4 regions of the Solibacillus sp. GQ1 genome follow, and region 1 is predicted to be linked to each of the others. Evidence: riboswitches for the same ligand, from Rfam matches in the RefSeq annotation. Region 1 holds a riboswitch; each other region holds the start of a gene.
The links. Region 1 has a riboswitch for cobalamin ahead of AC6CH1_RS05660 (glutaredoxin family protein). Riboswitches for the same ligand answer to the same signal wherever they lie in the genome.
Positions count from the first base shown of each region.

Region 2: linked by a shared signal. The riboswitch ahead of AC6CH1_RS00535 (ABC transporter substrate-binding protein) and the one ahead of AC6CH1_RS05660 (glutaredoxin family protein) in region 1 are both predicted to bind cobalamin.
Region 3: linked by a shared signal. The riboswitch ahead of AC6CH1_RS08000 (hypothetical protein) and the one ahead of AC6CH1_RS05660 (glutaredoxin family protein) in region 1 are both predicted to bind cobalamin.
Region 4: linked by a shared signal. The riboswitch ahead of AC6CH1_RS03510 (cobalamin adenosyltransferase family protein) and the one ahead of AC6CH1_RS05660 (glutaredoxin family protein) in region 1 are both predicted to bind cobalamin.

Region 1 is NZ_JCAXEX010000001.1:1,158,112-1,165,476, reverse strand. Features, by position in the region: gene AC6CH1_RS05680 (alpha/beta hydrolase fold domain-containing protein) at 1-868, opposite strand, end outside; gene AC6CH1_RS05675 (cobalamin biosynthesis protein CobN) at 1,118-1,540, shown strand; gene AC6CH1_RS05670 (ATPase) at 1,542-1,859, shown strand; gene dut (dUTP diphosphatase) at 1,899-2,342, opposite strand; cobalamin riboswitch at 2,509-2,693, shown strand; gene AC6CH1_RS05660 (glutaredoxin family protein) at 2,838-3,065, shown strand; gene nrdI (class Ib ribonucleoside-diphosphate reductase assembly flavoprotein NrdI) at 3,104-3,430, shown strand; gene nrdE (class 1b ribonucleoside-diphosphate reductase subunit alpha) at 3,427-5,520, shown strand; gene nrdF (class 1b ribonucleoside-diphosphate reductase subunit beta) at 5,508-6,470, shown strand; gene AC6CH1_RS05640 (hypothetical protein) at 6,532-7,365, opposite strand, start outside.
Region 2 is NZ_JCAXEX010000001.1:102,962-110,326, reverse strand. Features, by position in the region: gene AC6CH1_RS00545 (adenosylcobinamide amidohydrolase) at 1-371, opposite strand, end outside; gene AC6CH1_RS00540 (FecCD family ABC transporter permease) at 371-1,369, opposite strand; gene AC6CH1_RS00535 (ABC transporter substrate-binding protein) at 1,362-2,309, opposite strand; cobalamin riboswitch at 2,452-2,641, opposite strand; gene AC6CH1_RS00530 (acyl-CoA dehydrogenase family protein) at 2,745-3,914, opposite strand; gene argS (arginine--tRNA ligase) at 4,244-5,911, opposite strand; gene AC6CH1_RS00520 (YwiB family protein) at 5,914-6,351, opposite strand; gene AC6CH1_RS00515 (GGDEF domain-containing protein) at 6,544-7,365, shown strand, end outside.
Region 3 is NZ_JCAXEX010000001.1:1,592,636-1,600,000, reverse strand. Features, by position in the region: gene AC6CH1_RS08045 (GIY-YIG nuclease family protein) at 1-208, shown strand, start outside; gene AC6CH1_RS08040 (hypothetical protein) at 324-701, shown strand; gene AC6CH1_RS08035 (cytochrome c biogenesis CcdA family protein) at 917-1,627, shown strand; gene AC6CH1_RS08030 (CcdC family protein) at 1,753-2,244, shown strand; gene AC6CH1_RS08025 (DUF2621 domain-containing protein) at 2,296-2,730, opposite strand; gene AC6CH1_RS08020 (DUF1659 domain-containing protein) at 2,895-3,113, shown strand; gene AC6CH1_RS08015 (DUF2922 domain-containing protein) at 3,144-3,365, shown strand; gene AC6CH1_RS08010 (YvrJ family protein) at 3,429-3,569, shown strand; gene AC6CH1_RS08005 (SCO family protein) at 3,676-4,287, shown strand; cobalamin riboswitch at 4,648-4,827, shown strand; gene AC6CH1_RS08000 (hypothetical protein) at 4,990-6,246, shown strand; gene metE (5-methyltetrahydropteroyltriglutamate--homocysteine S-methyltransferase) at 6,262-7,260, shown strand; gene AC6CH1_RS07990 (hypothetical protein) at 7,277-7,365, shown strand, end outside.
Region 4 is NZ_JCAXEX010000001.1:753,254-760,618, reverse strand. Features, by position in the region: gene cobS (adenosylcobinamide-GDP ribazoletransferase) at 1-566, opposite strand, end outside; gene AC6CH1_RS03520 (bifunctional adenosylcobinamide kinase/adenosylcobinamide-phosphate guanylyltransferase) at 579-1,121, opposite strand; gene AC6CH1_RS03515 (ABC transporter substrate-binding protein) at 1,189-2,142, opposite strand; gene AC6CH1_RS03510 (cobalamin adenosyltransferase family protein) at 2,132-2,689, opposite strand; cobalamin riboswitch at 2,852-3,033, opposite strand; gene AC6CH1_RS03505 (Fur family transcriptional regulator) at 3,099-3,509, opposite strand; gene AC6CH1_RS03500 (metal ABC transporter permease) at 3,506-4,372, opposite strand; gene AC6CH1_RS03495 (metal ABC transporter ATP-binding protein) at 4,388-5,134, opposite strand; gene AC6CH1_RS03490 (isopropylmalate synthase) at 5,245-5,478, shown strand; gene AC6CH1_RS03485 (pyroglutamyl-peptidase I) at 5,553-6,185, opposite strand; gene dacB (D-alanyl-D-alanine carboxypeptidase/D-alanyl-D-alanine endopeptidase) at 6,199-7,365, opposite strand, start outside.

The DNA of each region.
Region 1 (7,365 bases):
GTAATTGCTTCATTGCTTTCTTCGCTTCCGGAATGGGAAATACCGGAAAGACATGATTCATTTTCGGGTATTCAAAGTAATGGACTGCTACACCTTGTTCTTTTGCTTTATCGAGAAGCATTTTTGCATCGACAACCAGTAGCTCACCCGTCCCGACAAATGCGGTAATTTGACCGATGTCTTTCAATTCTCCATGGACGGGACTTATTTTGTAATCTGTTAAATCCAATCCGTCTGCCCATAACCTGCCAAGCTCCTGTGCGCCAACTACTCCAAGCATCGGGTCAAGTTTTTCAAGTTCTTTGTAGCGCGGATCTTCCCCCCGCACATCGAGCCATGCGGAATGTAGAACAATATGCTGCGGCTGTTTTTTGGAAAATCGCTTTACTTCTTGCGCCAACGCCAATGCCAGTCCACCGCCCGCTGAATCCCCCATAAAAATAAACGGTGCATCATATTTTAAAACGAGATGATCATATAAATCATGAATGGCATTAAAGCATTCTTTATGTGTATGTTTGGGCAGTTTCGGATAAATCGGCACGATGATCGTGAAGTTTGTCTCCTGTGCAAGCTTCACTAAATAACGCCAATGAAAAATCAATGGATCATTAATATAGGCACCGCCGTGAAAATAGTAGATGACCTTTTCCGGTGTTTGCTGTTCATTGATGGTGTAATAGTGCATGCCATTCAGTTCGTCTTTTTGTATTTGATGTTGCTCTTTGAATTTCGCATCCAGTTCATACGGTTTCTCGTTGTGTTTCATTGCAATAAAATTATCGAGCAGCCGTAAATCCATAAATTTCTTCTTCGTTCCGCGCAGTACTAAAAACTTCTCAAACAACACACTTTGCACGCTTCGCATACAATGCCTCCCTTTATCTCACATCCAATTTTTACAATTTCCCATTATTATCAATTCGACTAAAATCGATTGATCCCCTTCTAAATGGAAAAACGTTTCCACTTATGCATATGCACACCGAGTTCCCGTTAGAAAAGTTCTTACGTAATTTTGATCTATTACTATTTCAATAAAATAAGAATGCAATAATTCTGAAACTTTTTTCCATCTTATTCGTAAATTAAGTAACGAATTTAGAGGGGAATGCTCATGCTAATTGGATTTTACAGTGCTCTTATCATTTTCACTTTGTTATTTGTCATTGCTGCTTACTTTATTATCCGGCAATTTATAAATAAGAAATCATCCCCCTACAACATGAATACGTTCATGTTTGGCTTGCTATCGCTGTTTATGCTAATTGTTTCAGGAATTTACAGCTATGATTTTTATCATCTGCAAACAGGCGATCAGAAAACTGCTGGAGGGATTTGTGAAATTACCTTTGTAAACGGGCATGGAAGAAGTATTGATACGACTGAAGTGATGATTGAAGATAAAGTTTACAATATAAAGTCCAGTACTTATAAAGACTTCCCTGATGGACGTTATCATTGTGAATTAACGTATTTACCGATTTCAAAAATTGTTACTGAAATCAATATTCAGACAAACGGAGAGAAGGGGGACTAATATGATTGATTTGGATTTTTTAATTAATTACGCATTCATATTAATGTTGATTTTAATTATGACAATTGCCTTATCTATGTACTATCGTAAAAAGCCGAAAGTGGATAAAGGGTTTAAATTTGCCTATCATGCCCTTTCATACCGCCGTAAGTTTTTGCGCAGTATTTATTCAATTCCCATTTATATCATAGCGTTGGCCATTATTTATTCGGTTGAAGGATTCACTAATTTCTTTATATTTTTCACCCTCTTTTTCATAATACTTTTTGGCATTCAAACTTCGTACAATTATATAAAGTGGAAAAAAGAAGAAGAGTAAAACGCCTGAGTTCATTTATCTCGACTCAGGCGTTTTTCATTATTTTACGCCGCTCGAACCAAAGCCTTTATCACCACGCTCCGTATCCGACAGTTCGTCCGTTTCTTCAATGAAGACTTGTGGGACATATTGAATAACTAGCTGTGCGATTCGCATACCCTTTTCAATCGTAAACGGTTCTTTCCCGTGATTGATTAGAATCACACCGATTTCACCGCGATAGCCTGCATCGATCGTACCTGGACTATTTAACACCGTAATCCCATGTTTTAATGCCAATCCGCTACGTGGGCGTACTTGTGCTTCTGTTCCTTCCGGCATTTCGATTTGAAGACCAGTTTTAATTAATCCATATTCTCCAGGCAGTAAAATTTTTTCTTCAACTGCACTTAAATCCATCCCAGCATCCCCTTCACGTGCCTGTTTCGGCAGTACTGCTTCCGGATGGATTTTCTTAATTTTTAATTGAATCGGCATATTCATCCAACTTTCTCTTTTTATATAAACTAACTTCATGCAGTTATAACAAAACCATATTTTTTCTCTATTTTCAATAGGGAGTTTTCTAGGATTTTTGTTGTATTTATGGAATCATTCATTAGGCTCTTTACTTTTAGGTTGTTAACGCTTATACTCAATTCAACTATATATTGTGTTTTTTTAACAAGGTACTACTAAATGTAGTTTAAAAGGGAAGTTTGGTGAAAAACCAACGCTGTCCCCGCAACTGTAAATGCTGACTGAAGACGAATAGACCACTGTGCTACTAGCATGGGAAGGTGCGTCTGACGGATGAAGCAAAGCCAGGAGACCTGCCTCGTTAAAACTACGTACATTTCTTCGGGGAATAGGAAATGGAGGCGCGCACTCTATCCGTTTCCATTTCAAGCTATCCTGTTTTCCGGGATAGCTTTTTTGTTTTTCCCCGCTGACATGTACGGCACAATCATTAGTAATACTTATATAGCGAGGGATTCTATGATGAAACTTTACACGAAAACAATTTGCCCAAAATGCCTATGGGTAAAATCAGAACTTGATGCAGCCAACTTGGAAGTTGAGGTCATTAATATTGACCAGGATGAAACAGCAAAACAACAAGTAATCGATGCAGGTTTTCTGTCTGTGCCGTTATTTGAAATAAACGGAGAATTTATTGCAGAGCCGACTTCTATTATCGATCGCATTTCTGAAATGACTGCATGATCATTTATGCTTCACGAACTGGTAATGTACGATCCATCGTGCAAAAACTCGGCTTGCCCGCAAAGGATCTGGCGGAAGTAGTTAAAGTTAATGAACCGTATCTTTTATTCACGTATACGGATGGATTAGGCTCTGTCCCCCCTATCGTCGACCAGTTCATGACTGCGCACTTTGATTTATGCAAAGGAATCATCGTAAGCGGAAACCGTAATTTCGGTCAAGCTTTTTTCGGTCGTGCTGGTGACCTTTTAGCTGCACAATACGGAATTCCGTTAATTGAAAAAGTGGAAATGAGAGGAACTCCGGCTAATTACGAAGCGATTACTGAATACTACTACTCCATTTGGAAAGAGGCATCGATATGAAACAGTATTTAAAATTAAATAACGATATATTAAACCGTTACCGCGCTACCGGTGAACTGGATCTGGCGAAAGACAAAGAAGCAACACGCCGCTATTTTCTGGAAGACGTCAATGTCCGTTTGCGTTACTTTATTGATATTGAGGAAAAAGTACGCTATTTAGTTGAGGAAGGCTATTACGAAAAAGAGTTTTTGGACTTGTACGCGATGGACTTTATTAAACGGATGTATAAAAAAGCCTATTCCAACAAGTTCCGGTTCCCTTCATTCATGAGTGCTTCTAAGTTTTACGAAAGCTATGCGATGAAAAGCCGTGACGGAAAAGAGATTCTGGAAAAGTACGAGGACCGGATCGTCATCATCGCCCTTTATTTAGCACAAGGTGATGAAACGTTGGCGGAAAAAGCCATTGAAGCGGTCATGACTGCCTACCAGCCGGCAACACCAACTGCTTTAAACAGCGGGAAAAAGGCGCGTGGTGAGCTTGTCTCATGCTTTAAACTGACGATGGATGATACGATGAATTCGATTGCCGAGAACATCGGTTACTGCCTGGAGCTTTCCCGTTTAGGCGGCGGTGTCGGAGTAAACTTGACCGATCTGCGTCCATTAGGCGATCCGATTAAAGGGATATTAAACCGTGCGAGCGGGGTTATGCCCGTTGCGAAACTGCTGGAGAATTCGTTCTCTTATTCGAATCAATTGGGGCAGCGAAATGGGAGCGGAGTGATATATCTAAATATTTTTCATGGTGATATCGAAAGCTTTATTTCAAGTAAGAAACCAAATGCCGATGATAAAATCCGTTTAGCTACACTATCTACAGGGATTATTCTTCCCGATATTTTCTTTGAACTGATGCGTCGCGATAAAGATATCGTTCTGTTCAGTTCCTATGATATTTATAAAGAATACGGGAAACGCATGTCGGAAATTTCGATTACGGAAATGTACTATGAGCTATTGGATAATCCGAACATCCGTAAACTGAAACGATTAAATGCCCGTAAATTATATACGGAGATTAAAAAAGCACAATTCGAATCGGGTTACCCGTTTGAAATATTCGATGATAATGTCAATAACGCCCATCCATTAAAGGAAATTGGACGTGTGAAGATGTCGAATTTGTGCAGCGAAATTCTTCAGTATCAGCAAACAAGTGTCATTACAGACCAGAATGAGCCGAATGAATATGGCCTCGATGTTTCTTGTAATTTAGGTTCAATCGACATTCACGAAGCAACGAAAGTTCAGGATTTCGGACAGCTTGTCGATACAGCAATGCGTCTTTTGACGAATGTTTCAACGATGACCGATATCGTCAACGTTCCTTCTGTGTCCAAAGCCAACAAAGTGATGCACTCTGTAGGATTGGGCGTTATGAACTTGCATGGACACCTTGTACAAAGTGGAATCAGTTATGGTTCCAAAGATTCGATTGAATTTATCGATGCGTTTATGGAAGCACTAAACTATTACTCTCTAAAAGCATCAATGGAAATCGCGAAAGAAAAGAACGAAACGTTTTATCGTTTTGAAAAAAGCGATTATGCGAGCGGTGTTTACTTTGAAACCTATATAAATAAAGAAGAAAAAGAACTTGCACCAGAAGTGATTAAAGCACTTGGGGGTACACCGATTATTACTCAAAATATGTGGCAACAGTTGAAGTCTGACGTACTGAAGCATGGCTTGTTCCACTCATACAGACTTGCGATTGCTCCAACTGGCAGTATCTCCTACATCCGCAGCTGTACCGCTTCCATCGCCCCTGTTACAGAACGCGTGGAAGTACGTGACTATGCGGACAGTCGAACAATTTATCCGATGCCATTTTTAACAAATGATAACCAGGATCTTTATACCGAAGCATATGAAGTTAACCCGTATGAACTGATCGACCTTTACGCAGCCGCGCAAAAGCATGTCGACCAGGGAATTTCCATGACACTATACGTAACGGATCAGTGGAACACAGAACAATTGGCAAAAGCTTATATATATGCTTGGACGAAAGGCATTAAAACCGTATATTACGTACGCCAACGTTTACTAACAATTGAGGAGTGTGTCGCATGTCAAATTTAACGTATAAAGCAGTCAACTGGAATACCCCTACGAGTGAACTCGCTCGTATTTTTTGGGACCAGCAATGGAAACAAATCTGGTTCCCCGAAGAAATTGCGGTCAGTAAAGACGTCAAACAATGGAAGGAATTCGAGCATCAGGATACATACAAAAAAGTGTTCGGCGGCCTGACATTGCTTGATACGGTACAAACGAACATCGGCATGAATGAAATCGCCAAGTACACACCCGATTTCCAGGAGAAAGCGGTGTTAACCGTATTCGGATCGTTTGAAGCAATCCATGCAAAGTCTTATTCGTATATTTTTACAACATTATGCACAAACACGGAAATCGATGAAGTTTTCGAATGGGTGCAAAAAAATGAGTTTCTTCAATATAAAGCAAACCGCATTGGCGAAGTATACACTGCTATAAAAGAAGAGGACCCGGAAAGCTTATGGAAAGCGATGTTTGCTTCAGTTATGCTGGAAAGCTTCTTATTCTATTCCGGCTTCTTCTACCCTCTTTATTTAGGAGGACAAGGTGTTTTAAGAAATAGTGCGGAAGTGATTAGTTTAATCTTGCGTGACGAATCCATTCACGGGGTAGCTGTCGGCTTTTTCGCGCAGAACATTTTCAAAACGTTCACTGCAGAAAAACAGCAGGAGCTTACTTTATGGGGCTATGAATATTTACTCGATTTATATCAAAATGAAATGAAGTATACCGATGATTTATATGCAGAAACAGGTCTTTCCCCTGAAGTGAAAAAATACGTACGCTATAATGCGAATAAAGCGCTTATGAACTTGGGGCTCGATACGATGTTTCCTGATGAGGAAGTGAACCCGATTGTCATGAACGGGATCTCCAATACTGGGTCAACCTACGATTTCTTTAGTCAAAAAGGAGCTACTTATGCGGTTGCTAAAGTGGCCCCTATAACTGATGATACATTTAAATTTTAAAATTAAAACGCTATGGCCAATTTGTGCCGTAGCGTTTGTTTCAAATTAGATCGATTCTTTCTTATTGTAAAAATGGATAATCGTCAATATAGCTGCGTTCAAATATCTCTAAAAGTTCAAGTACCTCCAATGCTTCTTCATGCCATTTCGGTTGTAGGATCATCTGTTCAATATTTCGTTTATAATCCATATAAAACAACGGCTCAAAGTGAAACGGATATTCTTTGAATGGTGCAGCCTCATAAATTAATGATCCATATGTCTCTCTAATATAATCAAACGTCATATTTACATTTATAAACTCATATTGCTGCTGATCATTCAAACCCAGGTCCAGCGCCAAATGTTCTTTTTCTGCAAACCTAAATGTATCCGGAGTCTTTACTTCTATTAATGGTGGCTTCTCTGTAACTTTCGATCGTTGTTCTGTCTCAAACTTTTCAATTTCCTTTGCTGCATGCTTATAATAAAATTCCCTTGCCTCCTTATGAATTTGGCCTATATATTTATCTTTTGGACCTTTTAATCCTCGCTCTTTAATGAAGCTTTCAATCACCGAATTAACTGTCGCATTCTTTATAAGAATATCTTTATATTCATCGTTCGATAAACCTAATGCCTGAAGCATTTTTTCATGTTTAAGTTTCGACAGTGGATTACCTTCTATATAAGAAAAAGACTGTTTCGCATTTTTTAAGACTGACTCTTTGTCGATTTTAATATTTTCGTACTTTGCATATGTTAGTAGCGCACTGCGTTCAATAGCAAAAAATAAATTATGCTCTATGGCATCTGATTTTGTCATAAATTGACCTTGGTTATACTGATCGGAATAAACAGCAAGCAAAAAAAACTGTTCATCTATCGGTTCTATATAAAGGTTACTTGTTGTTTC
Region 2 (7,365 bases), 1.1 Mb from region 1:
TCCATCGCCCGCTGAACTGTCTTTTCATCTTCTTCGGTCCAGGAAGAAAAGAAGCCGCTTTGATGGGGATAACGTCCTAACGAAACCGCATCATATACACTGTTCGTAAATGCGCTTGCATTTAATTGAGGGAGTACGGCCATCTTTTTCGCTAATTGCTTGTTATCATAGCTTTTAAGCGGTTTCTCTTCAATAAAAATTTCGCCTGTTTCACATTTCAGCACACCACTGATCATCTTCAGTAATGTCGATTTTCCGCTGCCGTTTGGACCAAGAATCCCGAGAATTCTTCCTTTTTCCACGTGAAACGTCATATTTTTCACAACCGTTTTCCCACCGTAACCGCCGGATAGATTATTTACTTTTAACATTATGCAACAACCTTTCTACGTTGCTTGAAGAAGATATAGGCAAAGACAGGTGCTCCAATAAAGGAAGTAATAACACCAATCGGCAGTTCAATAGGGGAAATAATTGTACGTGATACTAAGTCACAAATGACGAGCAGGCTTGCACCGTTCAAAAACGACAATGTCAATAAATGTCGATGGTCTGCTCCGATTAGCAGGCGAATCATATGCGGTACTACTAATCCGACAAATCCAATTGTCCCGGATGCAGCAACAGCCGCTCCTGTTAAAATGGAACCACCCGCCAATATCATATACTTGCTGCGCTTAACATTTACCCCTAAATACTGGGCACGCTCTTCTCCATAAATCATCGCATTCAATTCACGGCGAGTCAGCCAAATAATTGCTGTACCAAGCACCATAAATGGCAGAACCATCCGGACATATGGCCACCCTCGCATCGATACACTTCCTAGAAGCCAGCCGATGATTTCTCGTAGCTGTTCACCAGTAAGTGCGACCATTAAGGAAATACAGGACCCTAAAAACGAGCTGAAAATAATTCCCGTCAAAATCAGCGTCTCCATTTTCATCGAGCGGTCAACAAGTCTGGCAAATGTCAGGACGATGATCATCGTACATGCAGCTCCAGCCATACTGAAAACCGGCAATGTGAATACACCGAGCACCGGTATGGAAATGCCTAAAAAGATTGTCATTACCGCACCTACCGAGGCCCCTGATGAAATACCTAATGTGTATGGATCTGCCAAAGGGTTTTTAAGCAACCCTTGGAATGCTGCCCCCGCAATTGCTAAAGAAGCCCCGATTAATGCGGCTAAAATGACGCGTGGCATTCGGATTTTCCACAAAATACTGTATGCAACCGGATCTGTTGTTTTATCCCACAATGTCGAAAACGGAATATTAACAGACCCGAACGAAATGCCAATCCATATACTGCTTAAAAGCAATCCAATCGATAGTACATAGGCGATTGAATATTTTTTATTCATTGAATACCTCTGGATAAATTGCTTCCCCAATTGATTCAATACCTTCTACAATACGCGGACCTTGTCGACTTGTCGTATCGCTATCGACTAATTTCACATTGGCGTTTTTCACAGCATCCATTTCTGCATATGCATCATTTTCCTCGATTGCTGCCAAGTCGTTTTCATATGTTACTAAAATGATATCCGGATTGCTCTTTACAAATTGCTCCGAGCTGTACTGCGGCCAATCGAGTTCCGGAACAGCATTTTCAACATTTAATACTTCAAGCATTTCACTAATGAACGTCTCCTGTCCAGCAACATATAGTTCCGGATTTGTCCCAACAACAACAAATACGGACTTCTCTTCCAGGTCGGCTACTTTCACTTCAATTTCTTCGATGCCCTCTTTGATTGATGCAATCATTTTTTCGGCTGCGTGTTCTTTATTTGTCAGCTGCCCGATTTGTTCGATCGTTTCGTACGTTTCTTCAAATGTTTTCGCATCTTTTACAACAAATACAGGAATTCCTACTGATTCAAGCTGAGCAATCGCCTGTTCATTGAAGCTGTACAATCCCGATTCATGTGCGACAACTAAGTCGGGCTGCAGGCTGATTATTTGTTCTAGATTAAATTCCATGCCGCCAACTGATTCTTTAGATAATGCTTCTTCAGGATATGTATCATTGTCGTTCACAGCGATAATTTCATCGTTTAACCCTAGTCCGAATAAAATTTCCGTATTGGATGGAGCCAATGTAATAATGCGCTCCGGTGCTTTTTCAAGCGTGATTTCTTTGTCCAAGGCATCTTTTATAGTTACCGGGAATTGTGCTGCTTCAGTTACTTCTGTATTGCCTTTTGCTGATTGTTCATCTGTTGCTTTTTCCGAGTTGCATGCCGCCAATGTTAATGTAAGTAATGCTGCGGAAGATAACAGTTGCCATTTTTTCAAAATAATAACCTCCAAAAATTTCGTTGTATAATTTTCTACAAAAATAAAAAGCTTCCTACTAAAAATGAAGGAAGCTTTACGTATGCAAATAAAATTCAATAGAAAAAGAATTTATCCGCCACATCCTATCCTCGTAGGTTTATTTTAGGGCATTATAAAGGCAGGTCTCCTGGCTTATGCATAACGTTGATAAGCGCCTTCCCGAAAGTTTTTCAGTGGCATGCTGCTCTCAACTAGCATTTACAGTGGCGGGACCGCATCGGAATTGCACCGATTTCCCTTTTACTCCTTACTCAATCCAACGAGTAAGAACCTTTATCGTCCATATAAAATTAATAGCTCTATTATAGCTGATATGCGGTAAAATGTATGCTCGTTCGCTAAAATTTCTGATAATTTGTCTTAATTTGTTGAAATCACGAATAAAAGAACAGCTTATTCTTTCTCTTTCAGGTTTTTTTCAATTGCCGTTTCAGCCAATCGTTTAATTGTAATATCATCCATCGGCGGATTGTGCAGACCTGCCCGTACATCACGATAATAACGTTGCAGCGGGTTAGATCTTTGCAGGCTTTTTGCCCCAACTAGACGCATCGCTTTATCTACAACTTCGATTGCTGTATTTGTCACGACATGTTTCGCAATATTGATTTCATTGACTAATGTCGACTTTTTAATCGGATCATTATAAAGCCCCGCAACACCGTAAATTGTAAAGCGTGCTTTCGTCAACGCCAAATCCATTTCTCCGATCAGCGTTTGCACGTTTGGCAACTGGGCAATTGTTCCTTGAATACTGTTCGGGGAATGACTATTCGCAAAGTCGACCGCGTAATCGCGGGCAGCCTGGGCAATCCCTAAATAAGTTGCCGGGATGAGGAGCAGCCAGCCGTTCAGTTTAAATCCGGTTGAATAATTCGGGATTTCCACTAAGTTTGTTTGATCAACACGTACATTATCAAGTACTAAATCATCGCTTCCCGTACCGCGCATTGACGCAACGTCCCACGTATTTTCGACCGATACCCCTTCCGCCGTTTTCGGAACGAGGAAAAATCCTAACTGACCCTCATCTTCAATCCATGCAGACACTAAAAAATAATCGAGGTCCGGTGCACCGCTCGTATAGTTTTTACGTCCATTAATTACATAATAATCACCATCACGTTTTGCTGAAGTCCCCGGACGACCCCCACGAACCGGGCTTCCCATCGCAAACTCGCTTACCGCGCGATTGACTGTCGCTCCATTTGCGATCTCTTTGCCAAACCAGTCGAGCTTTTGTTCATCCCAGTAGCGATTTTCAAAAATCTCGCCTACATTTTGAATTGTCCACGATACAGCCAGCCCCGTGCTTCCGCAATAGCTCGCCAAAGTTTCCTGCAGTAGCAGCGCATCATATACTGTAAAGCCATCTCCGCCATATTCCTTTGGCAATGTTATTTTTGTATAGCCGATTTCTCTCAGCTTCCGGAAATTTTCAAATGGAAATGTCGCTTGTTCATCCGTTTGCTGAGCATGTTCTTTCACGCTCTCTGATATTATTTCGAGCTTTTTCAGCCATTGTTGCTGCTCGTCTGTTTGAATAAATAATTCCTTGCTCACGAAAAGCACCACCTCATATTTATTGTCCTGTATATAGAAGTCAAATTTAATAGTACGTTTCGGAAAATTACAAGTCAATAGATATCCCCAGTCCCCTTATAGGGATTCCATGCGGTCTATTTTCGCGACAATTGAAAGTTTTGCCGGCGAAAGTGGAACGTTTGCGGGAAAAAGGAGAACCTATTCGCCATAATGTGAAAAGTTACGACGCGAAAGGCGAACTGTTGCATCTAAAGTAGAACGAATCGCTTTTCAAGTAGACAACAGCAATTTCAAATGAAAAGCACTCTATTCCCTTAAATAGAAATAGAGTGCTTTAAAAAGTTAAATTACATTTTTTCCGGTGCGCTTACGCCGATTAGTTTCAGTGCATTCGCTAATGTAGTTTTAACAGCTGTGATTAATGCTAAACGAGCTTCTGTCAGCTCTTTATTATCTTGGTTCAATACTTTTTCTGCATTGTAGAAGCTATGGAATGCAGCAGCCAAGTCTTGAATATAGTTTGCGATACGGTGTGGTGTGCGGTGTTTCGCTGCATCTGCCACGATTTGCGGGAATGCGCCGACTTTTTTAAGCACATCTTCTTCTTTTTCTGCTACTAGCAAGTTCAGGTTTACCAATGATGCTTCGAAACCTTGCTCGTTTGCTGCACGCAAAATTGATGAAATACGAGCATGTGCATACTGTGCGTAATATACCGGGTTTTCGTTGGATTGTGATACCGCTAAGTCTAAATCGAAGTCCATATGTGAATCCCCTGCTGTTTTAACGAAGAAATAACGTACAGCATCCAAGCCTACTTCTTCTACTAATTCACGCATCGTTACAGCATTACCTGTACGTTTACTCATTTTGAATTTCTCGCCGTTTTTGTACAGCTGTACCATTTGGATAATATCTACTTCCAATGTACCGCGGTCATAGCCAAGTGCTTCGATTGCCGCTTTCATACGTGGAATATAACCGTGGTGGTCAGCACCCCAAATATTGATCAGCTTATCAAAGCCGCGACGTAATTTATCTTCATGGTAAGCAATATCCGGTGTTAAATATGTGTATGAACCATCGTTTTTAATTAATACGCGGTCTTTGTCATCACCGAATGTTGTTGAACGGAACCAAGTCGCGCCTTCTTCATCAAAAACATGGCCATTTGCTTTTAGTTTGTCTAATGCTACATCGATTTTACCGTTTTCATATAAAGAAGTTTCTGAATACCAAACATCGAATTCAACACGGAAGTTTTTAAGGTCATTTTGCAGTTTCGCCAATTCCAGTTTCAAGCCGTGCTCACGGAAAAATTTAAAGCGTTCTTCATCAGATTTGTCCAAAATTGTTGCACCGAATTCTTCAGCCAGCTTACCGGCAATTCCGATAATATCAGGACCGTGGTATCCGTCTTCCGGCATTTCAGCTTCCATTCCTAATGCTTGCTTATAACGAGCTTCCAAAGAATACGCTAAGTTATTAATTTGGTTGCCGGCATCATTAATATAATATTCACGTGATACGTCAAAACCAGCAAAATCCAATACATTACATAATGAATCCCCTACAGATGCACCGCGCGCATGGCCTAAATGCAAGTCGCCAGTCGGGTTAGCTGAAACGAACTCGACCTGTACTTTTTCTCCTGCGCCTGCAGTTGAACGACCATAGTTTTCGCCTTGTTCAAATGCTGCTGTAACAACACTCGCCAAGAAGTCTTTACGAACTGTAATATTCATGAAACCTGGTCCTGCAATTTCAATCTTTTCGATGTCTGTGCCTTCAGTCGTTAAATGTTCTAAAATCGCTTCTGCAATTGCACGTGGCGGCTTTTTCGCCAGTTTAGTTAATTGCATTGCGATATTTGTTGCAAAGTCACCGTTTGCTTTATCCTTTGGTGTTTCTAAATGGATGTTGATTTCCGTGCCTGCTTCTACTAGGCCTGCTTGATCGATTGCTGCTTTTAATGCTGCTTTAATCGATTGCTGTAATTGTTCTACTGCATTCATAGTTATACCTCCGTAAATTCAATGTCTAATTTGTAATGGCCAACTGAATTGCCACCTATGATAAGGTCATATTGCGTTTTAAATTGCCCTGACACTTTTTCGCTTTGTACTACTTCAATGGCTAACTGATGTGTATCGGTAACAAGAGGTAATGAACCGAATGGGCTATCATAATGACCATTCTCGCGTAAGTCCGGATTTAAAGGCAACCGCATGTTCACACCGCCTTTTCGCATAATAAACGAATTCGCTTCATTGAGTTTGATCGTCGTTTGAATTTGCAGATCCTCCTGAACTTCCTCATAGCGCAAATAATGACTGTTCCCTTTTTCTACACAACTGCCTTCAAGCCACATTTCATATTGTTCAAGCTCGCCCTCGGTTGGAATGATTGAGGAAACTAGTTTGATTTTGACTGTTTTCCCGCTCTCGTTCGCCATAGCAGTCAGCTCCTATACATATTTCTATAACCTTTTTATTATAGGATAAGTAACTATCTTTAAGCAACAACGAACTTAACTTTGCGCTTACTCCTACAATCAACTTGATTTGAACAATTTTTATTTAATTCCACTATTTTTATAGTAATTTTCGTTCAGAACTGTAATGATTAAAGTATAAAGGAGCTTATTATGTTAATTGAAATATTATCTTACTTCTGTATATTATTTACGTTTACACTTTTAATTTATTGGCCATTTATTAACCACTTTAAACAAACACCGTTCATTCATCGCACACGTCCTTATGTAATCGGAGTGAAATTTGGTATAACAGGCCTTGTTTTGACATTCTCGGCAGTTCACCTTACGAATGATTTCATGATGTACATTCAGTACATTCCGGTGTTGTACAGTGGTCTATTAGGCGGGCCATTTGCTATTCTGATCAGTGGTCTGATCATAGGAATCGGATTGTTTTTCCTGCCATATCTGGAATTGGTACCGATGATCCTGAATATTAATTTTCTTGTTCTTGTTCTGACATTGTTCTTTATCACAAGGAAATATAAAATGACCAATAAAAATATATTTTTATTTTTTTGGGCTTGTTTTATTGAAACATTAATTGCATTATTTCTCGGGTTTTGTTTCCATAATAAAAGCTTTGAGTATTTATTGCTTTATGGCATATTTACGATTTTTTCATTTTATTTCATTTACATTGTTATTCGCCAAGTCAAAATTGCCAATGATACGGTAAAACAGACGACTCATTTGAAAAAGATCGACTTTTTAACACAGTTGCCGAACAATAAAGAGAATGAAAAGCATATTAAAAACATGATTAAAAAGAAATCCAATTTCAATTTAATGCTCATGGATATTCGGAATTTTAAAATGCTCAATTTGCAGTATGGTTTTTCTACAGGTGATCTTGTTATTAAACAACTTGCCCAACACTTGATGGAATATGCAAATAAGAATGGGGCTTATGTTGGCCGGTTGGGCGGT
Region 3 (7,365 bases), 430 kb from region 1:
CTATCGGGATGGAACATCTACTCATTGCCATGTTAACGCAAAGATAACACAGCTTTTGCCTGCGAGCGATGTACATTTTGCAATCTATCCAATGGAGAACGAAAAAGCGATGAATAAATTGAAGAATGCGATTGTGAAGCGCTTCGAACCTGAATGGAATTTACGGTCCAACAGAGAAGTTTTCGAATTATCTTCGTCATCGTTATAAAAAATTCTGCCTTAATCTTTATAGATAAAGGCAGAATTTTTCATTTTACTACATTTTTCCGGTTTCATTTTCGACAAAAAAAGGGAATAGTAAGTGAAAAAAGTAGGTGATGATCATGCAGGCAGCATTAAAACATTACAGGCAAACACACAGCGAATATAAATGGCTGCATTTTTTGGCGGCTGTCGTATTAGTATTTACATCCGTATTCTGGTTCGTACTTCCATACTTCATGATTAATTACGGAAAATATACGACAAACGTATTCCAGCAGTCTTTGTTGTTGATTGCCCTGTATACGGTACCTTCCATCGTTGTAACATTGCATTGCTGGTTTATTAACTTTAAAGCAGCACTTCGATGGAAAAAAAGCTATCCTAAGGAATGTGTATGGCGCTGGTCGCTAAAATTCCAACTAATTACTATTTCAATAGTGGTCTTGTTTACCTCGGTTATTTATTCCAGTCTTTTTATTATTGATATGATTCGATAATAAAATCACCCCTCCTTTCTCAAATGTGCGATAGAGCCCTTCCATGTATAAAGAAGGAGCATTTATTTTCAAATACAAATAACGCGGCACTTTCGCACATTTATCTTTTACCTTACCCACAAATCACTGACAAAAAATATTCATTTAAAAAAGCAAGTAATGTATGGGGAAATTTGGTACGATGAAGGTATCAATGTTAAGGAGAATGAAGCAGCATGAATACAGATTTAAATGTCCTTTTAGCGTTCGGTGCCGGGTTTTTAAGTTTTATTTCACCATGTACGCTACCGCTATATCCTGCATTTTTATCCTATATAACCGGGATGACACTCGATGAGCTGAAAACCGAAAAAGGGATGATGCAAAAACGCGCAATTTTACATACTTTATTTTTTCTGCTTGGGTTTTCGATTATATTTATCGCTATCGGATTTGGAACATCATTAGCGAAAGATTTCTTTTTCCAGTACCAGGATTTACTGCGTCAAGTCGGCGCTATTTTAATTGTCGCATTCGGTTTAATGATTGTTGGTCTTCTGCAGATTGACTTTTTAATGAAAGACCGCAAGTTCCAGTTCAAAAACCGACCATCCGGTTATTTCGGCTCGGTGCTGATCGGTCTAGCTTTTGCAGCTGGATGGACTCCTTGTACAGGTCCGATACTGGCAGCGATTATTACGCTTGGCGGTACGAACCCTGATTCGGCAATGTTGTATATGGTCGCATATTACTTAGGCTTTGCAATCCCATTCTTTACATTATCATTCTTCATTTCACGAATGAACTGGATTCGCACACATAGCCAAAAAATCATAGTAGTTGGCGGCTATATTATGATCGCGGTCGGCATTTTATTGTTCTTTGACGGATTGACTTACATTATTAATCTTCTCTTGCCGATTTTCGATGGTTTTAAAGGATTCTAACAGTTCCCTGCTTATTCAGACCGTGCTATACTAAGGGAAGTAACATAAGTGAAAAAGTGTGCATGATCCATATTATCTTGTTTACACGATAATTTTACATACGTTCATGCAAGAGGAGGAATATGATGTTCGACAGTATACCTTCTCACTATTTATTAATTGGTTCGACGATTATGGCAGTCATAATGGGCTCTTTTGTTATGTTCATAAGACTGCGTGCACAAAAAAAGCCGGTATCCACGAAAAAAATACTCATTCCGCCTTTTGCGATGTCAACAGGCGCGCTGATGTTTATTTTTGAGGAGTTTCGTGTAGCGCCAATTCAAATAGTAGAAGCGGCCGCACTAGGCTTGTTATTTTCATCTGTATTAATCTTAACGTCGAAGTTCGAAGTGCGAGACGGCGCAATTTATATGAAGCAATCTAAAGCATTTCCATTCATATTAGTGGGATTATTAGTACTACGTATTATTTTAAAATTAATATTTGCCGAAACATTCGATGTCGGTGAACTTGCCGGTATGTTCTTCATCTTGGCGTTCTCGATGATTTTGCCGTGGCGAATCGGTATGCTTATTAAATATAAGAAGCTTGAAAAATCGCATATTGTCGCATAGAAAAGACTGTCTCTAAAAGTTTTATACTTTTAAAGACAGTCTTCTTTTCGTCTATGCCTTAAATAAATGGTCATAATTCGTTGTATCAATTTTCATTTCATCGAGTTTTTTACGTAAAAACTTATGGTCGCGTTTTGGCGAAGCAATAATATAGCCACGAATAATTAAGTCCAAATCGATTTTTGAGGCACGCTCATTCAGTGCAATTTCACCGATTTTACCGGCAATCTTTTCTTTGGCAACTTGGCGGAATAGCTCTGGTACAGGACTGACAAGCTCGGTAAGTAATTGTTTTTCATCTTCACCCCAAAGATGAATCGTTTTATCTAAGTATATGTTTTGCCAATCTAGATCCGATTTTCCGTCCTGTTTCGGCAGGGCCTTCAAAAACTTGCGGAACATAAAAAAGCCGCCAATCCCCATAAGCGAAATCAATACTACAACCCAAAATAAAATAAACCATAAAAACCAGCCATCTAAGCCCACAATGTTCACCTCATTACTAAATATTGTTTATGAAATTCCTTCTACTAAACTACTGGTGATAAACCTCATTATTGTCTATTATATAAGGTTTTGTAAAATTTTTCATCGTCATTGTCCCTTTTTTCGGTAAATCATGACATATATAGGGCAAGGAGGTGATAAACATGAACGAATTCGGATTTTTATCTGCAACATTGACAGTATTTTATCAGACAGGCCTTGATGAATTTAATGAGCCGATTATTAAAAGTTCCACATTCCGTAACTTGGAAAGAAGTGCGACAGCTCAGCAACTATACACTGTTGCAACAACAATCGTCGGCTTAACAGATTACAATTATATTGAATCTGTGAAAACGCAAAAAGACAGTATTACCGCTTAATTAACATTATCATGAATTGGAGGTGATCACATGGCACAAGTTTTACAATTAACATTTGCCAACATTGCAGGGGATACGATGACGATTAATATTAATGATCCGAAGCCGAATTTAACGGAGGCTGAAGTGAATGCTGCGATGCAAACAATTATTGATCAGGCAGTGTTTTCGAAGGACGGATTTTTGTACAATGTGAAAAAATCAGCTCGCATCGTTGAACGTAATGTCACAGCAATCGAACTGAATAGCTAAAAGCAAGGCCGGTGAAGTGTGATGCTTTGCCGGCCTTTTCAAATGAAAAAAGGAGGGATTTTAATGGAGCAGTGGATAGCAATTCTTCAGGAAGTAACATTTCCGATCTTTATTTCTTTTTATTTACTGTATCGGATAGAAACAAAACTTGAAGCGATTCATACAGCACTCGTATCATTACATCATCCTGCAGACAGAGCATGAAAAACTCTTCACAATGTTGACACACTTCCTTTCTTCCGATAACTATTGAGAATATACTAAATATTGGGTAAGATGAGAGTAATGTTCAAAGAGTGGAGAGAGAGAAATGAAAACGAAAAAAATAGTATTCGCACTTATGCTCTTGGCAGCAACAGTTCTCACTGCATGCAGCAATTATCAGTTTAAACCGACGACCAACTTTGAAATTAGCGGGTTTACGATGACCGATCACCGTAACAAAGAAGTGACACTGGAAAGCCTAAAAGGGGAACCATGGCTGGCAATGTTCATCTTCACAAGCTGTACAACCATTTGCTCGCCAATGACAATGAATATGACCCGAGTACAAGATCACCTTGAGAAAAAAGGGCTGGAAGATTATAAAATTGTCGCGTTTTCAGTAGATCCGGACTACGACACACCGGAGCGTTTAACAGAATATTTATCGCGCCATAAACCGGTAGATGAATCAAAATGGCATATGCTGACAGGGTACGATCAAAAATTTATCGAGCAGTTTGGCAGAAACTCATTTAAAACACCTGTTCAGTCAATTGAAGGAAACGACCAAGTTATCCACGCTGATACATTTTTCCTAGTAGATGAAAAAGGAATTGCCGTGAAAAACTATTCAGGTTATGGCACAGGAGAAGATGGTGTTCCATATGAAACGATTGCTAGTGATATGGAGGCACTCATTGACGAGCGTCTAAAATAATAGTGAAATGTAAGATTAACTTGCGAAAAAAGTGTAGCTGCTTTTTAAGCAAGTTTTTTTGTGGAGTGAGGGCTTTTCTAATAAAATTGAAATTGTGCTAATAAAACTACAAATTTTCTAATAAGTTGCGGATCTTCTAACAAAGGAACTGGATATGCTTGATATGCTAATATCAGTTCTTGATTAGCAAATAAGCACGCCAACTTTTCTAATATCACCTGCAAAAGTGCTAAAATAAATAAATTCCTTCTAATAAAAAGCACAATGCATCAACCCAAATTGTTTCAACCATTATATTGATAAAGCAATAAATAAAAAGAATTTTCAAAACTCAAATTCTGTGATATAGTATACAAAATTACATACTGTGTAAGTTACGGTGCTTGTGAGAACAAGCTGAAAAGGGAAACCAGTGAAAGTCTGGTGCTGTCCCGCAACTGTAAATCGGAGTTCGTGATATTCAACCACTGTCTATTGATGGGAAGGATCACAAGAACGTTGATGATGAGCCAGGAGACCTGCCGGAAACTAGTACACGCCAATACCTACGTGGAAATAGGTGGTGATTTTGTGCGATAGTGAGACAACAACCTTTGAGTTTACAAAGGTTTCTTTTGTCAATCTCTTAAACATTCACACCCCTCTTTCACTTAGAAAGAGGGGTTTTGGTTTTTATGTAACAAATTTAAGGAGGAATTGTTTATGAAAACAGCAGTAATTGGTTACCCGTATATTGGACAAAATCGTGAATGGAAACGTGTGACAGAGGCATTTTGGAAAGAACAACTGACTTTGCAATGCTATGAACAGGAAATGAAAAACTTACGCCTTGCTCAGCTATATCAACAAAAAGATTTAGGGCTGGATATTTTAACAGTAGGTGATTTTACATACTATGACCGTATGCTGGACATGGCTGTAATGTTCAATATGGTTCCATCGCGTTATGATTATCTTTCTTTGAAGCATAATTTTACGGCATACTTTGCAATGGCCCGTGGAGCTGAAAATGTGGTGGCATGTGAAATGACGAAATGGTTCAACACGAATTATCACTATATTGTACCTGAATATGAGGGACAACAACTCGCATTGCAGCACAATGTTTACGCGCAATATATCCAGGAGGCAATCGAAGCATTCGGCATGTCCCCTCGTGTGACAATTATTGGTCCATTTACATTTTATAAACTGACAAAAGGTGTTGGCCAAGAACAAAAACAACACTATATTCAGCAGCTGGTGATTGTGTATAAAGAGTTGCTTCAGTCGTTAGAAGCAAGTGGTGCAACGACAATCCAGCTTGAAGAACCAAGCCTTACAAAAGACCTTACTTCCGAAGATATTGCATTAGTTCAGCATTTCTATCATCAAGTATTAAAAGGACTTACAGTTGAAACGATCTGCACATCTTATTTTGAAGCGTTATCCGACTATGAAACAATGATTAATTTGCCAGTCGATGGCTTTGGACTGGACTTTGTTCATGGAAAAATTGAAAATATAGCATCGTTAAAAAAATTTACTTTCCCCAAAGATAAAGTTCTATATGCAGGAATTATTAATGGACGTGACATATGGAGAGCCGAATTGCAGAAGCAGTTGGCACTAGTAGCGGAAATTCGTTCCTACGTACCATATTCACCTATCCATCTACAAACATCGTGCAGCCTCCAGCATGTGCCTGTTACAACAGCAGGAGAAAAAGGGGTTGTACCTGAGCTGCAAAACGTCTTAGCATTCGCCAATGAAAAAATAAAGGAACTGCAAATGATTAAAGGAAAAATACTTCAGTTGGAAGGTCCTTATCAACATGCAATTTTAGAAAGTCAAAAAGCAATCCGCACATTGGCGCAGCATAAATCAAGACGGAAACAAGCTGTACATGACAAGGTGAACGCACTAACACAGGAAGCTTTTAAACGAGCAGATAACTACAACAAGCGCAGTAAACTGTAGCGTGCCTTTTTACAGTTGCCGGATTACCCGACAACAACAATCGGGAGTTTCCCGCAATCGGCTGAAGTTAAGAAAAATCGCAGTTTGTGGCGTAAAGGGGAAATTACAACAGCGGAGTACGAAGCATTTAATGCAAACGAAACAGCACGATGGATTGCGATTCAGGAGCAGCTTGGTCTTGATGTTTTTGTTCATGGAGAATTTGAACGTACAGATATGGTCGAATTTTTTGGTGAAAAATTGGATGGCTTTGCGTTTACGAATAATGGCTGGGTTGTTTCTTATGGTTCACGTTGTGTTAAACCGCCTATTATTTACGGAGATGTTGAATGGACGGAACCGATGACGGTAAGGGAAGTAAGTGCCGCACAATCACTTACGGATAAGCCGGTCAAAGGGATGCTGACAGGACCCGTTACAATATTGAACTGGTCATTTGTGCGAAATGATTTGAACCGCTCGGAAGTTGCTTATCAAATCGCCCTGGCATTAAGGGAAGAAGTATATGCGCTTGAAAAAGCAGGAATCAATATTATTCAAGTTGATGAGCCTGCATTAAAAGAAGGGCTGCCGATCCGTAAAAATCAACATCGGGCTTATATCGAATCTAGTGTAAATGCATTTAAATTAGCGACAAGCGGTGTGCGGAATACGACCCAGATTCATACACATATGTGTTATTGTGAATTTAATGACTTTATTGATGTAATTGAATCATTGGACGCGGATGTGATTTCGATTGAGACATCACGAAGCCATGGAGAACTGGTAAAAATACTAAAAGAGACACCGTACAGACTGGGCATCGGTTTAGGTGTATATGACATTCATAGCCCCCGTATACCAACAGTGGAAGAAATGGCCGTTATTATCGGAGAAAGTAAAGAAGTGATCGAAAAAGAACAATTTTGGATCAATCCCGATTGTGGACTGAAAACTCGCACGGAGCAAGAGACGATTGCATCATTGAAAAATATGGTGGCCGCAAAAGAGCGACTAAAACTGTTGAATTAATGAAGGGGCGGATACTATGAGTCAAATGAAAAGAAATTACAACCCCGTGTTTTTGACGGCTGTAATGAATGGCTTTACAGAAAGTAATACAAAAAGCCTTAAAGA
Region 4 (7,365 bases), 400 kb from region 1:
ATTAAAACAGCAAGCTTATTTTGAATGACGATCCCTTTAAAATAAGCAGCGAGTCCCTTTTCCTTTGCCGGCTGCATCGTTACAAAATATAGCAGCATCCCCATTCTTGCTATAAAGGGAATGAAGATTAAAAACGGCACAATCGCCAATTGACCATGCAACAGCATTTCGTAAATAACGCCGATTTTTAATACGAGTAAGCAAAAAACACTAATAACCCCAAAAGCGCCTGTACGTGGATCATCTAATATTTCCAGCCGTTTCTCTTTTTCTCCGTAGGAAAAGAACGCATCGCTCATATCAATCCACCCGTCTAAATGCAGCCCCCCGGTCAGGACGATCAACCCGATAACAATCAAAATCGCCAACAGCAGCTCCGAAATTTCACTATAGCGAGATAGTATCAATACACCACTACTAATTATGGCTCCAATCAGCAATCCGACAATCGGCAAAAATCCATACATCCATGTAACAGATTTCGAATTCATATCCAGCTGTTTCTTAATCGGCACTGCCGAAAAAAACTGCCACGCTAATAAAAAACCGCTCCAACTATTTTTCAACTTGTTTCCTCCTTACTTCCACCGCTGTACAAGCTGAAATTGTACTTCATATGCTTCATCACTATTTTGGACAATCCATTGATGTAACTCACCCAACAATTTACGATATAAATTTACCTCATCATATTGTGAAGGCAATTCATCCAGCACTTCATTTGATACAACTATTATTGTAGCACCTTGCTTCCGCCAAGTTAGCAATTGCTTTTGCAGCGATTCGATACAATTATCGATATATTCGCTATTTTCATTTTTTTGTTCATATGTATACATTACATTCGAAAGCCATGTTGTCACACATTCAAAAAGCACAACTGCCTCGTTGGAAAGCTGCCCTATCGCTACCGGAACTTTGACTTGCATTTCCACTGTGTTCCAGTTGATGTTCTGAGTTTCACGGTCCTGCTGATGGCGGATTATCCGTTTTTTCATTTCATCATCAAAGGATACGCCTGTCGCGACATAGTAGAGCGTCTTTTTCTCACCTAATTGCCTTGCGTATTTCTCTGCAAAAGCACTTTTACCGCTGCGTACACCACCGGTTATAAAAATCAATGGTATCCCTCCTTAAACATTGTAAAAAGAACATGCCTAAACTAAGGCATGCCCTTCTATTCTATACTTATTTAAACAGTTCCGGATATACTGATTGTGCCATAATTTCAACTGCTTCACCAATACGCGGTCCAGGACGGGACATAATATCTCCATCGACTAAATAAACTGCCTGTTCTGTGACTGCCTGTATTTTATCCCAGCCTGTCCGTCCTAGAATCTCATCAATTGCATTTTCCATATATGTTGCTGGCGTAATAATAATTTCTGGATTACGAGTGATGACATCTTCTTCCGTTACACTAATCCAGCTCGACTGATCAGCAAAAATATTTTCAACATTCGCATGGTTCATTATTTCCTGCTGGAACGTGCTGCTGCCGGTAGTCCAAAGAGCCGGAGCTGGTGACACTTCATAATATGCTTTTTTCTTCGTATCAAGTGTCGCTGTTTTTTCCTGTACTGTATCAATTTGTTCCTTAATGTCGGCTACAACTTCTTCCCCTTTATGTTCGACACCCATTACTTCCGACAGCTGGATAATATCCGAATATACATCATCAAATGTCTCCGCAGAAGCAATTACAAACACTTTAAGACCTGCATCTTCCAATTGGGTAATTTGTGCTTCCTCCCCGATTGTGTACGCTACAACGACATCCGGATCTAATTCCAGAATTCGCTCTGCATTGATGACTGTAGAAGTCGACACTCGTTCAATTTTTTGTGCTGCTTCCGGATATGTATCATATTCTGTTGCGCCGATAATTTGTTCACCGACACCCAGCTCAAACAAAATCTCTGTATTGCTTGGTTGCAGAGAAATAATTGTTTCCGGTACTTCATCGAATATCACTTCAACACCACGGTCATCTATAACCGTGTAGGGTACTCCATTATTTTTCGATTCAGCCTGCTCTTCTTTTTCTGCTTTGCCACCTGTTTTTTCCTCATCTGATCCACATGCTGCCAGTAATAATGTTGCTGCTAAAGCAACGACCCACTTGTTATTAAATTTCATTTGTTGTAACTCCTTTTTTCTTTTTCGATGGATAGGATTTTGAGATAAATGGAATTTCCTCTTGTTGATGCTGCTGATTCATATAGACCGCCATGACAAAAAATACATTAGCAAGCAGCCCTAGAAAATCAAACAGAATTTCATCCACTTCTCTTTCCTCGCTCACTTTATGTAATGCCCTGTAAGACTTTTTCGCCTCACTGCGGCAAATATGCAGTCTTGCTGCACTTTCGATTCCTTGTGGCAGTACAAACTGCTGAATCGCTTCTCCAACTTCACTTACATAAAAATCGTATCGATTGCTTAGCCATTGCAAATCCTCAGATGTAATGGCCAATTTGCCGCGGACCGAACCATTTGCATGATAGGCTAATGGTTGAATCCTCCTCAAATCCTCCAAGACGACTTGACCGGATGCATCATCGACTAATGTCGGAAAAACGGTACCGATTCGTGTTGTTAAAGAATCAGTGCGGATTTCATAATCGACACAGCTTTGCTTTTCCCGCATAAACGGATAGCAGGAAAAACGGATATCCTTTTTCATAAAAATTCTCCTCACTTCATGTAATGCCTCACCGAAAATATTGAGTGTACGAAAAAAAGCCACCCATGAGAAAATGGATGGCTTCAAAAATCAAACAAGAATGCAAAATGTTGCTTATTCAATCAGTGACTGCCGTACATTCTCTTTAATTCCGAAGAGGGATGTTACGATAAGAAAAAGATTGGTCTCCTGGCTCTGCGTTTCACTTTACTCATAAGTACCTTCCCGCTATATTAGCAGTGGTCTCACACTTATTTTCATCAACGCTTACAGTTACGGATATAGCTTCGGATTTGCACCGAATTCCCATTTATGCATAATGCATCTTTTTCCTGCAAATTTATTCAATTTGTCTTAATCACTTTAGCATATAAAAAAGATTATGCAAATAAATATTTACTACAGCTACCTACAAACATTCCGGACATTTCCCGTAAATCTCAAATTTATGGGCCTCCACAGCATAACCCGGCAGTTTTTCACCGAGCATTTCCATCGGGCAAACAGACAGTTCTTTTACTTTCCCGCAATCACGGCAAATAAAATGGTGGTGATGGTGATCCGACTCACAATGCATACGGAAATTACGCTCACCGTTTAATTCTGTTTCTTCTAAAATATCAAGCTCCACAAAAGTAGCCAAGTTACGGTAAATTGTATCGAAACTCATTCCAGGGAAATCTTTTTTTAATACCGATAACAAATCACGGGCAGTCAAATATTTTTCTGTAGCTGCAAACATACCCAAAATCAACTCTCGTTTATCCGTCTTTTTATAGCCATTTTCCTTTAATATTTCCCACGCGCGCGCTGCATTCACAGTACTTTTTCCCCTTCCGATTTAATAGTTAATTTCAACACAATCTTCTTAATTAAAATTACTGACAGCAAGATTAAAATGGATGTGACAACAATTGTTCCACCTGGTGCCAAGTTTAAGTAAAAGGCAGAAACGAGTCCAATTACTACGGCCAGCTCTCCAAATACAATCGCTAAAATGATTGCTTCTTTAAAGCCGCGAGCTAATCGCATCGCTGCTGCTACCGGTAATGTCATTAAGCTTGAAACAAGCAAAATTCCGACAATACGCATACTTGCTGCGATTACGAGTGCGACAACAACCATAAAGATTAGATGAATCCATTTCGCGGGTAAACCGCTCGCTTTCGCATATTCTTCATCGAAAGACAATACGAAAAGTTCTTTAAAAAATAGTATTAAAAATAATACAACTATGACTGCAATTGCCAGTACAACATATAAATCCTGGCGTGATACAGCCGATACAGAGCCGAATAAATAACTCATTAAATCCGCATTAAATCCGCTTGCAAGTGAAATAAAAATGGCACTCACACCGATTCCACCCGACATAATAATCGGAATCGCAAGTTCTTCATAATGTTTATATAGTCTACGTAATCGTTCAATTAAAATCGAACCACTTACAGATGCGACAATCCCTAGATAAATCGGGTTCAGCAATGCCAGCGCTGCAAACGATTGGCTCAAATACAGGCTCCCTGCAATCCCCGCCAAAGTGACATGCGACAGTGCATCTGCAATAAGCGATAAACGTCTTACTACGATAAATACACCTAATAGTGGTGCGATTACTCCAATAACTAGCCCTGAGAAAAAGGCGTTTTGTAAAAATTCATAGTTTAATATAGCTTCAATCATAACGGCCTGCTCCTCTTAATGAATCTTTCGAACAGAGTGGCCGTTCCAGCTAGCAATCTGTTCTTCCGAAATCGTATCAAAATCATTTTTGTATCCGTGAAAATGGATCGACTGATTTAAGCATGCGACATGACTGACACGATCCGAAACCGTGTCCACATCGTGTGTAACTAAAATCATTGTCATATTGTGATGCTTATTTAAATGTGCGAGCATATCATAGAATGCCTGCACATTTTCGCGGTCAATTCCGACTGTCGGTTCATCCAAAATAAGGAGCTTCGGATCGGACACTAATGCACGTGCGATGAAAACACGCTGCTGCTGCCCTCCGGAAAGCTGACCAATATTCCGTTTTAGAAATTTCTCCATGCCGACATCTTTTAGAGCACCTTTCACTAGAAAGTCCGCATCTTTTGGATAGCGTTTAAAGAGCCCGACCTTTTGCGATAAACCGCTTTTCACGACTTCTTCGACCGTTGCAGGGAACCCCGAGTTAAAGGCATTGGATTTCTGCGAAACATAGCCAATCCATTCGCGGTGTTTAAAATGGTTTGCTTGTTCGCCAAATAATTTAATTTCCCCTGACATGGGCTTTAACAGTCCTAAAATTAATTTCAAAAGTGTCGATTTTCCGGAACCGTTTTGACCGATTAACGCCAAAAAGTCGCCTTCATTGACACGTAGCGAAATATTTTTCAATGCTTGTGTGTATTCATATTGAAAGGAAACATCCTTCAATTCAATCAATGGTTTTTTCATTTCGTTCGCTTCTTTCTAATTCAAAATCATTACGATTTACATCATGTTAGTATAATGCAGATTTTTGTTCATGTAAAGGGAATAAACTTGAAAGGATGAAGACAATTCAAATGCTACAATGGTTTGATAACTTAAAAGGAATGAATGACAGCCAGCTGCAGGATTTTGCAAAACAACAGGGGCTTGAATTGAGCATTGAAGAAGTTCAGAAGCTGCAAAAAATTTTGAAGCATGCCAATATAAGCTGGGCTCTTACCGGCGTTCCAAAAGAGGTTTTACAAAAAATTCATAAGCTGCTTGGGGATAAACGCTATAAAAAATTGATGAAGCTAGTCGGATTGTAAAAATTTATGTAATATGAAAAAGAAAAGCAACAGTTGTACTGTTGCTTTTCTTACTATTTGATAATGAATTTAACTTAAAGCACTTTATCTGCCAGCTCCACGTTTTCAACACATACTTCGAGTGCCAGTTCAATGGCAGCCGTCAAATCACGCATTGACCAGCCTGGAATTCGGCCATGCTCAATCGCCAGCTCAAACGATGCAGGGATGTGGATAAATCCTGTTGCTCGTATCGCTTCATTCTTAGCAGCATAGTACAAGCCTTCATACATAATATTATTGCATAAATATGTTCCGGCTGAATTCGATATGACTGTCGGATAAACTGCAGAATTTAATCGGTTGACAATTTTGCGAATCGGCAATGTCGACAAATACGCAACGTCCCCATCTTCTTTAATCGGTGCATCTTCAAATGCATTTCCCGCATTGTCCTTTTCCCCGTCTTTTACATTCAATGCAACCCGTTCCGGAGAAATTTTCGTAATGCCTGCAGCTAATCCCAATGAAACGATTATCGTCGGTTTTACTTCTTCGACCAGTGCCATAAACTGTTCCGGTGCTTTTGCAAAGTCCACAGATAATACACGGCCAACAATTTCAAACTGACCGATAGATTTTCCGTTCAGTGCCTGCACGACTTCCATTGTAGGGTTAATCGGATTTGATAAAAACGGTTCAAATCCTGTTAATAGTAATTTCTCCATCTGTTTTGCCCCTCTATAAGTTCTTTACAAGCGCTGCCATAGTACGGTCAATATATACTGTGCCATTCGATTTGTTTTCCAGTAAAATCGAGAAAATATATTGTTTTCCGCTTTGGCCTTTCATATATCCCGATAAAGTATATACATTCGGGATATAGCCCGTTTTCGCATAAATTCTATTTTGCAACGCACTGCTTGTTAAACGGCTTTTTAGTGTTCCGCCAATCATGCGATCTTTATTGCCGGCGACTGGCAACGAATCAAAAAATGTACCGAAATACGGTTCTTTTTGAACTTTGTAAAGAAGCTGTGAAAGACCGTTTGATGTTACACGGTTAGAATTGGATAGTCCCGAGCCATCTGCAAAACGCCAGTTATTCACAGGAATATTCATTGATGCACTGTATTTCTTCAGTAAAGTGATTCCTTTATTTGTACTGCCTTCCCCTAGTTGCTGCTTGCCCATTGCTTTTACAAGAATATCGGCAATACTGTTATTGCTCAGCTTCATAAATGCCGGGAAAATGGCTGCCAACGTACGTGATTCATTTGTATGGAGCAATGTTGCTTTTTGGGGAACTTTCCCTAATTCTACTTTCGAACTCTTCACAAACTTTAAACCTGTTCCTTGCAGCGTCTGTTTAATTGCCTGCATTGTATTTTTCGACGGGTCCTGCAATGTTACCCATTCCTTTTTGCTGCTCCCTTGTGGAAGGTTCCCGGAAATAATAATGCGGTTTGTGTTGTAGGCACGTTTGATTGATATCGTATTGCGATTTCCTTTACTTACTGTTTTTGCTTGATTGGAAATGACCATACCGCTTAAATTCGGTTCAATCGAATAGCTCGGTTTAGCCCCAACTTTACCAGGATTTGCAGTAATGATAACTGTACTCGCATCAAAGTCATTGTTTTGTGACATTGTGATTGCAGAAGTACGTGCACCGAAGTAATACGTCTCATCCGACTTTAGAACACCCGGTGGTAATGTACTTCCCGAAAATGCGGTATCATCACCGATTAAGTGACCATTGATTGTACGTATACCATTGCGCTTCAAGACTTTGGCAAACTCCAAAAAATCATCTTTTTTCAATGTCGGATCGCCACTGCCCTTTATGTATACATTTCCATTTAACGTATCGTTGACAATAATGCCGTCGATATAAAAATTCGTTTT